DNA from 2 places in the Fictibacillus nanhaiensis genome. Region 2 is predicted to be linked to the other one. Evidence: riboswitches for the same ligand, from Rfam matches in the RefSeq annotation. Region 2 holds a riboswitch; the other holds the start of a gene.
What was found. A riboswitch is a leader RNA that binds a small molecule or an ion and turns the genes downstream of it on or off. The one in region 2 is predicted to bind cyclic di-AMP.

Region 1: another riboswitch for cyclic di-AMP. It lies ahead of ACFS5O_RS08755 (dicarboxylate/amino acid:cation symporter); the one in region 2 lies ahead of ACFS5O_RS13505 (APC family permease).

The regions. Positions count from the first base shown of each region.
Region 1 covers NZ_JBHUPF010000006.1:1,024,636-1,030,737, reverse strand. Annotated here, with positions in the region: gene ACFS5O_RS08775 (Fur-regulated basic protein FbpA) at 1-163, opposite strand, end outside; gene ACFS5O_RS08770 (hypothetical protein) at 282-446, opposite strand; gene ACFS5O_RS08765 (DNA-3-methyladenine glycosylase) at 612-1,187, shown strand; gene ACFS5O_RS08760 (hypothetical protein) at 1,184-1,873, opposite strand; gene ACFS5O_RS08755 (dicarboxylate/amino acid:cation symporter) at 2,029-3,264, opposite strand; cyclic di-AMP (ydaO/yuaA leader) riboswitch at 3,434-3,599, opposite strand; gene ACFS5O_RS08750 (hypothetical protein) at 3,779-3,973, shown strand; gene ACFS5O_RS08745 (ABC transporter ATP-binding protein) at 3,998-4,711, opposite strand; gene ACFS5O_RS08740 (ABC transporter permease) at 4,711-6,102, opposite strand, start outside.
Region 2 covers NZ_JBHUPF010000006.1:1,912,541-1,918,642, reverse strand. Annotated here, with positions in the region: gene bcaP (branched-chain amino acid transporter BcaP) at 1-982, opposite strand, end outside; gene gltP (glutamate/aspartate:proton symporter GltP) at 1,223-2,485, shown strand; gene ACFS5O_RS13505 (APC family permease) at 2,541-4,367, opposite strand; cyclic di-AMP (ydaO/yuaA leader) riboswitch at 4,500-4,643, opposite strand; gene ACFS5O_RS13500 (hypothetical protein) at 4,793-4,933, shown strand; gene modB (molybdate ABC transporter permease subunit) at 4,965-5,621, opposite strand; gene ACFS5O_RS13490 (MetQ/NlpA family ABC transporter substrate-binding protein) at 5,935-6,102, opposite strand, start outside.

The DNA of each region.
Region 1 (6,102 bases), 890 kb from region 2:
TAAATTGAGCATTCTTCCACTCTAACTCTAGTTCGCTTAATGTAAAATCGATTAGGTGCCTATGGTCTTCATACCCATATAAACCTCTATGGATAAGATGTTGTATGAGTCGCTGTTTACGTCCTTCAACCGCTCTTCGCAGTTGTCCTTTATGGGAATCCATGATATCTTCTCCTTTAGATCATTATTGCTATCTATTGTAACCACATCAAAGAAGATTCAAGCATGAAGACAAACAAAAAAGCTCCCTTATCATAAAGGAACTTTTAACGAGATTCGTTCTAGTGTAAGACAGATTTACTCCATTGTTCATAAACTGAATTAGGGGCATTCCAACATAGCCAGGAAACCATGGTTTTAATCCCATGTTGACTTACTTCCCAATACTCCCAGCGCCGTTTGGAGAGATTTTCATAAATTCCTGTTTCATTCACCCAACCGTCCATATCAAACGCCTCCTATTCATCTACTTTATAAAAAGTTCTTTTTTGTTCGTTTATTTCCTCTTTTTTAGGGTTTGTAAAACTTCGACAAAAGGAAACATAATTTTACAAGACGTTGTTATTGTACGAATAAACCAGACATGTCATACATAACCAGGGAGAATAAAAATGAAATTATGGAATTTACCAACTCTTGACTTAGCAAAAAAACTTCTCGGTATGAAATTGATTCATGTCGATGATAACGGAATAACATCTGGATACATCGTGGAAACAGAAGCCTATCTCGGACCTGAAGATCGTGCTGCTCATTCGTATAACAATCGCAGAACTGCTAGAACAGAAGTGATGTATGGTGAAGCAGGTATGATTTATACCTATTTTATTTATGGAATGCATGTGTGTTTTAATATCGTTTCGGGCCCTTTACATAAACCTGAAGCTATTCTCATTAGAGCACTTCAACCGATTGAGGGAATTGAAAAAATGAAGAAAAGAAGAGCGAGTGCAAAGAATGAGATTCAACTTACAAACGGTCCTGGTAAACTAAGTAAAGCAATGGGGTTTACACTAAGTGATAATGGCAAGAAATTGAATGAGGAAAATATACGAATAGAAGAAGGAATGAATATCGTACCAGATGAAATTATCTCTGGCCCTCGTATAGGAATACAATATGCCGAAGAGGCCGTTCATTACCCTTATCGGTTCTGGATAAAAAACAACCCTTACGTATCACGTTAATACGCAGGGTTGTTTTCTTTGTTTGTTGAAATTGTAACATCCTCTTCCTGCATGTAATCAACCGTTGTCGTACGGTTAGTATCTTGCATCCATGCTAGATGATAGTACGTTTGTTTTTTCATAGCAACATATTTAGCTTGCATGATCAACAGCCAGGAAAGAATAAACAGAGTTGTTTTTAATACGTTTTCTGCATTTACTTCAGCTGCCTCGATCGGTAGTACATTCACTGAAATGCTTGAAAGCAATCCTATTATCACAGCACCTAGTATGAACAACGGCTGGTTCGCACGTAAAAAACGTAACCGATGCTGTAAATAGTTTTGTAGTGACAAACGTTCTTGTGCATTGAATTGAAGGTATCTGCTCTTAGCCGATTTGGCATTGGCCAATAATCCTTTAGATCGATCTTTTTTCCAAAGTGACTTCATAAATAGAGCAAATTCAATATCGTTAACGGGTTCGTTATTCATTTTTCTGTGAATAAAGTTATGAGCTTGATAGAAGGTAATTGCGTTCTGTACAAGCATAAGCAATACGTATCCTGCGATGATCGTAAGTGAAAAGACAAACCAAAAAGAGTTCATCGCACTCTCTATTAACTCGATGATAGGATGAATGACGGTTTGAATCTGTACCCATATGATCTTTGCAGCAAGCGTTAGTATCTCTAGCCATTTTTCCAAGAAGATCACTCCGAAATCTCATTATGTATCTTCTTATTTTAACATGATTTTTCCTCTGTGCTTACATTTATTTACTCAACCTTAACAAACTAATGATATCCGCATATAAAAAAGGCCACAGTAGGTATATTCACTGTGACCTTTTAAAGCATTATTTAAGCACTCACTTCATGTTCACGAGTTCCAAGATGTTTATCTTCCCCTTTATCAACGATTACCGCACAAGCAGCATCACCTGTGATGTTAACAGCTGTTCTAAGCATATCAAGAAGTCTATCAACACCTAGGATTAGAGCAATCCCCTCGACAGGTAATCCTACAGAGTTCAATACCATCGCTAACATGATCAATCCAACTCCAGGAACACCTGCTGTACCGATACTTGCAAGTACCGCTGTTAAGATAACGGTAAGCATTTCTGTGATACCCAAATTAACATCGTAAACTTGCGCGATAAAGATTGTCGCAACACCTTGCATGATGGCTGTTCCATCCATGTTGATCGTTGCGCCAAGCGGTTGGACAAATCCACTGATTGATTTTCGAACACCCAGATTCTCTTGAGCTGTTTTCATTGAGATCGGAAGTGTTGCATTTGAACTTGATGTACTGAATGCTACTGACATTGCTGGTGCAAAGCCTTTAAAGAACCAAATCGGACTCTTCTTTGCAAATAGTGCGATCGAACCTCCATAGGCTACAACAGAGTGAATGAATAAAGCTAAAATAACTACACTCATGTATAATCCCATCGCTTTAATCGCATCCATACCTTGACTTCCAACTGCTGATGCAATTAAAGCAAAAGCACCATATGGAGCAAATTTCATGATCAGGTTTACGAGGTACATCATAATATCGTTACCTTGCTCGATTAAATCCATCACACCTTTAGTCTTGCTACCTAACATGGTTAAAGCGAATCCTACAAATACAGAGAATGCAATAATTTGAAGCATGTTTCCTTCAGCCATTGCTTGAATAGGGTTAGTAGGAATGATATTCAGTAGCGTATCTGTTACTGCCGGTGCTTCTTGTTGCTCGAACTTGGCACCTTCTGTTTTAAAATCCCCTACACCAGGTTTAAAGACAAGTGCTAAAGCCATAGCAATAATAATAGCAATCGTTGTAGTTCCTAAGAAATAACCAACTGTTTTTGCCCCAACTCTTCCAAGTTTCTTTGGATCACCTAAACCTGCAGTTCCTAATACGATTGAGAAGAAGACGATTGGGACAACCAACATTTTAATAAGGTTTAAGAACAATGTCCCAACTGGTTTCAAAACATATTTATCCAGAGTTGAGAATGCATCAGGCACAGCTAGATTAAGAATAAGACCTGCAACTACACCAAGTGCTAGAGCAATTAAAATTTTTGTAGATAATTTCATAATAAAAGTACCCCCTTTGTTATAATTTTCTTACTATTTTACGTGCAATACCCTTGAAGAAATTTATACTTATACATGCCCTATTTGTTGCATATAAAAACCCACCGAAAATAGAGAGGATTTTCCGTGGGAATACACCGCAACACATAGACTTAGCCCATGTATAGAGTTCTCTCTCCAAAAACGCTTACGAGGTTAGCTGTCGGATTAGGAAATTGAGAGTTGTCCCTTTTGTGCAAGCACAAATTCATCCCAAGGCTTAAAAGCCGAATTGTGGTTCCCCCGCCTCTAAATATTCTGTCGAATAGAACATTAGAATTCAGCGAATCATATATAATATGCTCTAATTTTATCAACATACATAAATTTTTGTCAAGAAAACGCGCCATACTTATTTATTCCAATTAATTGTTTCACAATGAATGTTTTTCCATATTCTCACTTCTACCCCATAAGCATGTGAAAAAAAAACGAATGATGTAGAAGGTTCTATTTTTCAGGGAGGTATTTATAAATGAAAATTGTATTTTATGAAAAAGGTGACTTAAGTATTATCGTTGGAGCATCGAAGCTAAAAGGTGAACTGACGATTGAACAAATAAAGAACGAAAGCGAAAAAAAGGCAAAAGAACTAGGTGAATTATTAGGCCGTGAAATCGGATTTTTAATCGACATGAACGGAAAATTAGATACTCAATTCAAAAAATAAAAACCGGGATATCCCGGTTTTTTTTTATACATATGCTAATGATAACTTTTCTTTACTCTTCTGTAATACCATTTCCGGCCGACCTTCATCTTGAATCTTTCCATTGTTCATTAGTATAATACGATCCCCAATAGCACGAGCATCCTCTTCATCGTGAGTAACAAATATAGAAGTGATTCCAGTACGTTTGAGGATTTCTTGTAACTCATCACGAATCTGTAATTGCAGCTTAGAGTCAAGATTACTAAAAGGTTCATCAAACATGATCAAAGATGGATTTGGAGCCATAGCTCTTGCTAATGCTACACGCTGCTGTTGACCACCGCTCAATTCATAAGGATAACGGGAAGCATAGTCCTCCATACCTACAATAGTCAATAATTCTTCCATTCTTGCTTGTTTCTGTTTACGATTCATTTTTGTTAAGCCAAATTTTATGTTCTTTTCAACTGTCATATGAGGAAACAAAGCATAATCTTGAAAAACCAAACCAACGCCACGTTTTTCTGGCTGGACAAAACGGAATGTATCATTCATGACTGCCTGATCGATCAGAATTGATCCTTTCGATGGCACTTCTAGCCCTGCTATAAGACGAAGTAACGTACTTTTCCCACTGCCGCTTTCTCCTAAGATTACTGAAACTTCTCCCTGTTTAAAGCTTAGAGACAGGTTTTCGAACAGAGGTTTTTGCGAATTTTTGTAACGAAACGTTAAGTCTTTGATTTGAACAAACATTATTTTGGCTCCTTTTCTAAAACTCTGTGTAAAAAGAAGATCGAAAGTGCACTTATACAAATAATCACCATGGATGAAACAGAGGCTTCGTGAATACGTTCATCGCTTGCATATTGAAATGTTTTTGTAGCCAACGTATAGAAGTTAAAAGGCTGCAGGATAAGAGTGAGAGGCAGCTCTTTTAAAATATCTACGAAAACTAGAATGAAACCACCAGCAATCGCACCTTTGATCATTTTGATATCTACTTTAAAGAATGTCTTTGTCACTGACATCCCTAATGTTCTTGAAGCTTCTGTAAAAACGGTTCCTACTTTATCAAAACCTGATTCGATCGAGTTAAAACCAACGGCAAGAAAGCGAACAACATAAGCAAAGATCAGCATACTAATACTGAGGCTTAGTACAAGTGTTGGCTCTAACCCAAGCCATTCGTATAACGATATGACCTTTTGATCTAGGAAGAGAAATAAAGTAAGGACGCCTATAGCAATTACAGCTCCCGGGATTGAATAGCCTAGAACCGTAATTTTTGAAAAAAACTTTCCGGTCCAACCTTTTGAAAGACGACTAAAGTTAGCGATGATTAAAGCCACCATTATGATAAGAAGTGAACCTACAGCAGCAACAAAAACTGAATTCCAGATCAAATCTGCAAATGCAGCACTTAAAATCACGTCATAAGTCATATACACCCAATGTAAAAGCTGTATAAAAGGAATGGCGAAAGCTAGAGCAAATAAAGAAAGAAAAAAAGATAGCACAGCAAACTTTTTCCAACCTTTAAGTTCTTTAGGTTGTAACGGGCGGACTTTTGAAGTGGAATAACTATACTGTTTTCTGCCTCTTATTACTTTTTCTAAGATCAAGATCAAAACTACGATAAACATCAAAGTACCCGCTAACTTGATAGCTGAATAGATATCCCCCATCCCAAACCACGCTTGAAATATGGCTGTACTAAAGGTTTGAATACCGAAATACTTTACTACCCCGTAATCATTGAAGACTTCAAGAATGACTAAGCTAACACCACCTACAATCGCTGCACGTGATACAGGAAGGACGACTTGTATAAATGTCATGAACGATCCTTTGCCTAGCAACCGTGCATTCTCAATCAGTGATGATGACTGATTTTCTAAGAAACTTTTTGTGATGATATATACATATGGATACAGGAACATCGTAAAGATAAAAACAGCACCGGGAATGTTCATGATGTCAAAGAACTTTTGGTCCACTTTTATACCAAACTGGTTCCTTAATGACGTTTGAATGACACCTGTATAATTTAAAATGCCATGGTACGTATAAGCCCCAATGTAAGGTGGAATCGCAAGCGGGAGGATAAGACCCCACTTAAAGAACCGATGCATCGGAACTTTATA
Region 2 (6,102 bases):
TTGCATAAAACAACCTTGTCTGACCGAACATCATAACAATTAGCACGGTTGTAATTCCTACGATAGCTCCTAATGAGATGAAACCTGCTGCCCAATCTTGACCGATAAATTGCAACGCAAACGCTACAGGATCTTTAACGTTCAGCATGGTATAAGGAACAATCCCGGTAAGTATGAGTGAAACCACGATATAGATAATTGTACAAATAGCTAAAGCAGAAATGATTCCAATCGGTAAATTTCGCTGTGGATTCTTCACTTCCTCTGCAGCTGTGGAGACAGCATCGAAACCAAAATACGCAAAAACAACAACTGCAGCCCCTGTCACTACACCAGAGAATCCAAAAGGAACAAACGGCTCCCAGTTAACAGGTTCCACATACCAAACACCGACTGCTATAAATAATAAGATTACTGCCACTTTCACGATAACCATAATAGAATTGAATTTCGCAGATTCTTTAACACCCCTCGATAACAGAAGTGTGACAAGTAAAATAATCATTACAGCAGGCAGGTCAATATATGTTCCCTTCGATGGATCAAAAGCACTTGTGATAGCTGTTGGAAGATGTATACCAAAACCAGTTAAAAGGCTTTGGAAATATCCTGACCAACCACTCGCTACAGCTGAAGAAGCGAGACCGTATTCAAGTACGAGGTCCCAGCCCAAAATCCAAGCAAAGATTTCACCGAATGCTACATAACTGTAGGTGTAAGCACTCCCTGATTGAGGAATCATAGATGCGAATTCGGAGTAACAAAGTGCCGCAAAAACACACGCAAGCCCCGCAATAATAAAAGATAAGATAAGAGCGGGACCCGCATATTTTGCAGCCGCAACCCCTGTTAGCACGAATACCCCTGTTCCGATAATGGCCCCTACCCCTAACATTGTAAGGTCAACTGCACCAAGAACACGATTCAATGATTGATCACTGTTTTGATTAGTAGTTAATAACTTTTTTCTAAATAAGTTCATAAGTCCTCCTATGAATGTCGATAAAAGTCGAATAACGCTTTTGTCATTTTACAAGCATTTATTATTTTTGTAAACATTAAAATTTTCAAATATTTCTAATAAATAATAATGAGTGCATTCACTTCCATTCCCCCTTTATTCATTGCCATTTTTTTGCTTTGACAACCATTCCTTTTACTCGCTAAAATGTCTTTTATGTGGCAACTCAGATAACTAACATCAAGAAGAAGGTGACTCAATGTGAAAAAAGTAAGAATTAGTCTTGCGTGGCAAATCCTGATCGGACTAGCGTTTGGTATTCTCATCGGTGCTTTGTTCTATGGAAATGAAACCGTTCAAGGATATTTACAACCGATTGGAGATATCTTCATTCGCTTAATTAAAATGATCGTTGTACCTATAGTTGTTTCAAGCCTTATCGTAGGTGTTGCGAGTGTAGGTGATATCAAACAACTAGGAAGACTCGGTGGTAAAACGATTTTATATTTTGAGATCATTACAACTTTTGCAATCGTAATTGGTCTATTTATCGCTAACATATTCCAACCTGGAGCAGGAGTGGATATGAAATCGTTAACAAAAGGTGATATTTCGAGCTATGTGGAGACAACAGAATCAGTTGAAAGTCACGGCTTTGCAGAAACGTTCTTAAACATCGTACCCACAAACCTTTTTGAATCTTTAGCTAAAGGGGATATGTTGGCAATCATCTTTTTCTCCGTATTATTCGGACTAGGGATTGCTGCGATCGGCGAAAAAGGAAAACCGGTATTGGCCTTTTTCCAAGGAACAGCTGACGCTATGTTCTATATTACGAATCAAATTATGAAACTAGCTCCATTTGGAGTATTTGCACTAATCGGTGTTACGGTTTCTAAATTTGGTATTGAATCACTCGTCCCATTAAGTAAACTGGTTCTAGTCGTTTATGGAGCTATGTTCTTCTTTGTCATCGCTGTTCTAGGTGGCGTTGCAGCTATGGTAAAAGTTAATATCTTTACATTGATTAAAATATTGAAAGACGAACTGATCTTAGCTTACTCAACAGCTAGCTCAGAAACAGTATTACCAAAAATTATGGAAAAGATGGAGAAGTTCGGGTGTCCAAAAGCCATTACTTCTTTCGTGATTCCTACTGGTTACTCGTTCAACCTAGACGGATCCACTCTCTATCAAGCGATTGCAGCACTATTTATCGCGCAAATGTACGGGATTGAAATAACCATCGCAGAACAAATCTCTTTATTGCTAGTATTAATGGTTACTTCAAAAGGGATAGCAGGCGTTCCAGGTGTTTCCTTTGTCGTTCTTTTAGCAACACTTGGTACAGTTGGAATTCCATTAGAAGGCCTTGCATTTATTGCGGGTATTGATCGAATACTCGATATGGCTCGGACAGCTGTAAACGTAGTAGGAAACTCGTTAGCTGCTGTCGTGATGTCCAAATGGGAAGGTCAATTCAACACGATGAAAGCAGAGCAATATAAACAAGAAGTTAGTTAATATTCTAGCCAAAAAACCGTTTTAGCCAGTTCGGCTAAAACGGTTTTTTGAAATTTTATTTCTTTAAGTGGTAGGGAACAGTCGATATTACAATATCTCTTTTATACAATAAATAAGCACGAATAAGTAGACTTGATTGGTTATGAAGGATATTATGCCAACCTTTTTTCGGGATGAATTGCGGAATAACCACTGTTACTTGATAATCGCCTTCCTTCGCTTTGTGAGCAATCGTATCTACAAATTTAGTCAAAGGTCCAAGGATACTTCTGTAATGAGAATGAAGCGTTACGAGCCGAACATCCGGCTGCCATTCTTTCCACTTCTCTTCAAATTTTCTTTCATCTTCCCTCTCAAATGCAACATAAACAGCAATGATCTGATCAGGGTTCAGTGATTTAGCATACTTTAGCGAGTTCTCCACTACATGGGTGATTCCAGCCACTGGCAAGATGATAACATTCCCTTTTATATCTGGAGATGCTTCACAAGTTGTTAACCTCAACTGATCACCGACTGCTTCATAATGCTTCTTGATTCGGTGAAATATCCAGACGATAATAGGTAGAAAAACAAGAATGGACCAAACTTGTGAGAACTTTGTTAAGAAAAACATGATTGTGACGGTAAAGCTGATCAATGCTCCTGTCGTATTAATGATAAATTTAGGAATCCAACCAGCTGGTTTTTCTTTTAGCCATTTTACCATCATTCCTGTCTGTGATAGTGTAAATGGAACAAACACTCCTACTGCATATAAAGGAATTAGGTGTTCCGTTTCTGCATGAAAAGCCATAATAAGCAAGATTGAGGCCAGACCCAAAATGATAATGCCATTTGAATAACCTAAGCGATCACCCCGGACTAAGAACATCCTTGGAATAAACTTATCTTTTGCCAAGTTTACAGCTAACAAAGGAAACGCAGAGTATCCTGTGTTAGCAGCAAGGATCAGTATTAACGCTGTTGTTCCTTGTATAAAGAAGTACATAAAGTTTCGCCCGAACGTTTCTTCTGCAATCTGCGAAACAACAGTAACCTCAGTTTTAGGTACAATACCATAGAAATAAGCTAACGTAACAATACCTGAGAAAAGGATGGCTAGAAGACCGCCCATCATCATTAATGTACGAGCAGCGTTAACAGGTGCTGGTTCTTTAAAATTGGGTATCGCGTTGGAGATGGCTTCTACTCCTGTTAAAGCAGAACTTCCTGATGCAAATGCTCTGAGCAGAATAAACAAAGAGATACCTGCAACCGGTGTACCGATCGGGGTATGCAAGCTCTGAGATACATCTCCAGTCAAAATCTTATAAAGCCCTACTGCGATCAAAATAAACAAAGCCAATACAAAGAGATAAACAGGATATGCCAAAATAGATGCAGATTCAGTTACTCCTCTTAAGTTCAATAATGTAAGAAAGATAACAAACACGATTGCAATCTCCACGTTAAAACCATGTAACGAAGGAAACGCTGATGTTATCGCATCTGTACCTGCTGATACACTTACTGCTACTGTAAGTATGTAGTCTACAAGCAACGATCCCCCTGCGATCAACCCAGAATTTACGCCTAAGTTTGTCTTCGATACAACATACGCTCCACCTCCATGAGGGTAAGCATAGATAATTTGTCTATAAGATAAAATAAGAGCAGTTAATAAAAACAGAACCCCTACTGCAATCGGAATCGAGTACCACAAAGCAGCTGCACCTACGGTAATAAGTACGATTAAGATTTGCTCGGGTCCGTATGCAACAGAAGATAATGCATCAGATGAAAGAATAGCCAATGCTTTCGTTTTGTTTATTTTTTGTTCGCCTAATGCAGTCGATTTTAAAGGGCGACCAATCAAGAAGCGTTTGATCGATGTGAACATCATTTTTCTCTCCGTCCATAATAAGATGTTACTTTTAATGTTAACTAAAACACATTTTTCAACACAAAAAGGCCGCAAGCCATCACGAATCTGACCTGCAGGCCTTTATAATTTAGGCTCTACAAGCTCCACCTTCCTTCTCATAAACGCTTACGGAGTTAGCTGTCGGATTCGGGCCTTTGAGTAGCCCTACCTTAAACAAGGATTCACCCCAGGACTCTATTCTTCCAGTCCGTTTGGTTCCCCCGCACCATTTGGTTTAAGCGATTTAGAAATTTGAAACTTTACTAATAATACTCCCGCCATTTAAAAAAGTAAATAACAATTTTTGTTGAATAGGCTTATGAAATGTTGTACATATTGTTTTACGTATAAACAGTTAATCACATAAACTTATTATTTCATGATCTATAGGAGTTTTACACATGTCTAAACAAAAAAAACCTTTATTTTCTGATGAATATTTAACAAGTCTTGCACAAGAAATTAATGAACAATTCGGTGATTATGGAGAGGTAGGAGAACGTGATGAGGAATATGAAAACATGAAGAAAGCTGGTGAATAATTAAAAGAACCCAATTCGGGTTCTTCAATGGTTATGTCCTTATGCGATTAACAGCTATTAACATTAACAAAGATATTCCAATAACACTCGCGACCCACATCCAAGCGAGCTCCATATGTCCTGATTCAATCGCAATATAGATGGCCGTTGATATCGTCTGTGTTTTACCCGGAATATTTCCAGCAAACATGAGCGTTGCGCCAAACTCTCCTAATGCACGTGCAAAACTCAGAATTGCACCAGATAAGAGTGCACGAACAGATAGAGGAATTGAGATTTTTCTTAATATGGCCCATTCATTCGCGCCATCAACCCTTGCAGCATTCTCAATATCTGCGTCAATCGATTCAAATCCTGCTTTTGCCGATTGATACATGAGTGGAAACGCAACGACTGCAGACGCAATAACTGCCGCCCACCATGTAAACATAATTGGTTGTCTAAAGAGCAAATCTATCAACTGTCCCCCTGGACCATTTCGACCGAATAGAACAATCAATAAGAATCCAACTACCGTAGGAGGTAACACGAGCGGAAGTAGGAAAAGTGTTTCGATCAACGTTTTCCCTTTAAACCTCTGATGAGCCATGATTCTGCCAAAAAATAGACCTGCAAGAATCACGATCAATGAAGCAGTCAACGCTATGCCGATTGATAATTTGACAGGTGACCAAAATTCTATTGCCATTTCCTTTTTCACCCGCTTACCACAATGATTAATAACTGAATTTATACGTCTTCATCATATCATACCGTACTTTGTATAGTGTGAAAGGTGTCGAAATTGTCGAACGGCCTTTATTTTTGAATGTAGACTTAATTGATCTCTAGAACGACTTAATCGAAGCTCATTACGACTTAATTTTTCTTTTCTAAACTTAATTTTTCTTCTTTAGACTTAATTCCTTTAAAAGAGACTTCCAGGCTCCCTACTAAACACTTTAATTCATTATAAAAGCTGCCTAGACGAGTACCTTTCCCCATCTAGACAGCTCATTTAATTACTCTTTTACAGCTAGCACAGAACCTTTGTACTCTTTATCGATAAAATCGGTAATCTCTTTTGAATGAAGTACTTCTAATAAGGTTTTTATTGATTTCTTATCTTTATCGCCTTCACGAACTGTAATGATATTCGCAAATGGTGACTCAGATCCTTCCAATGCGAT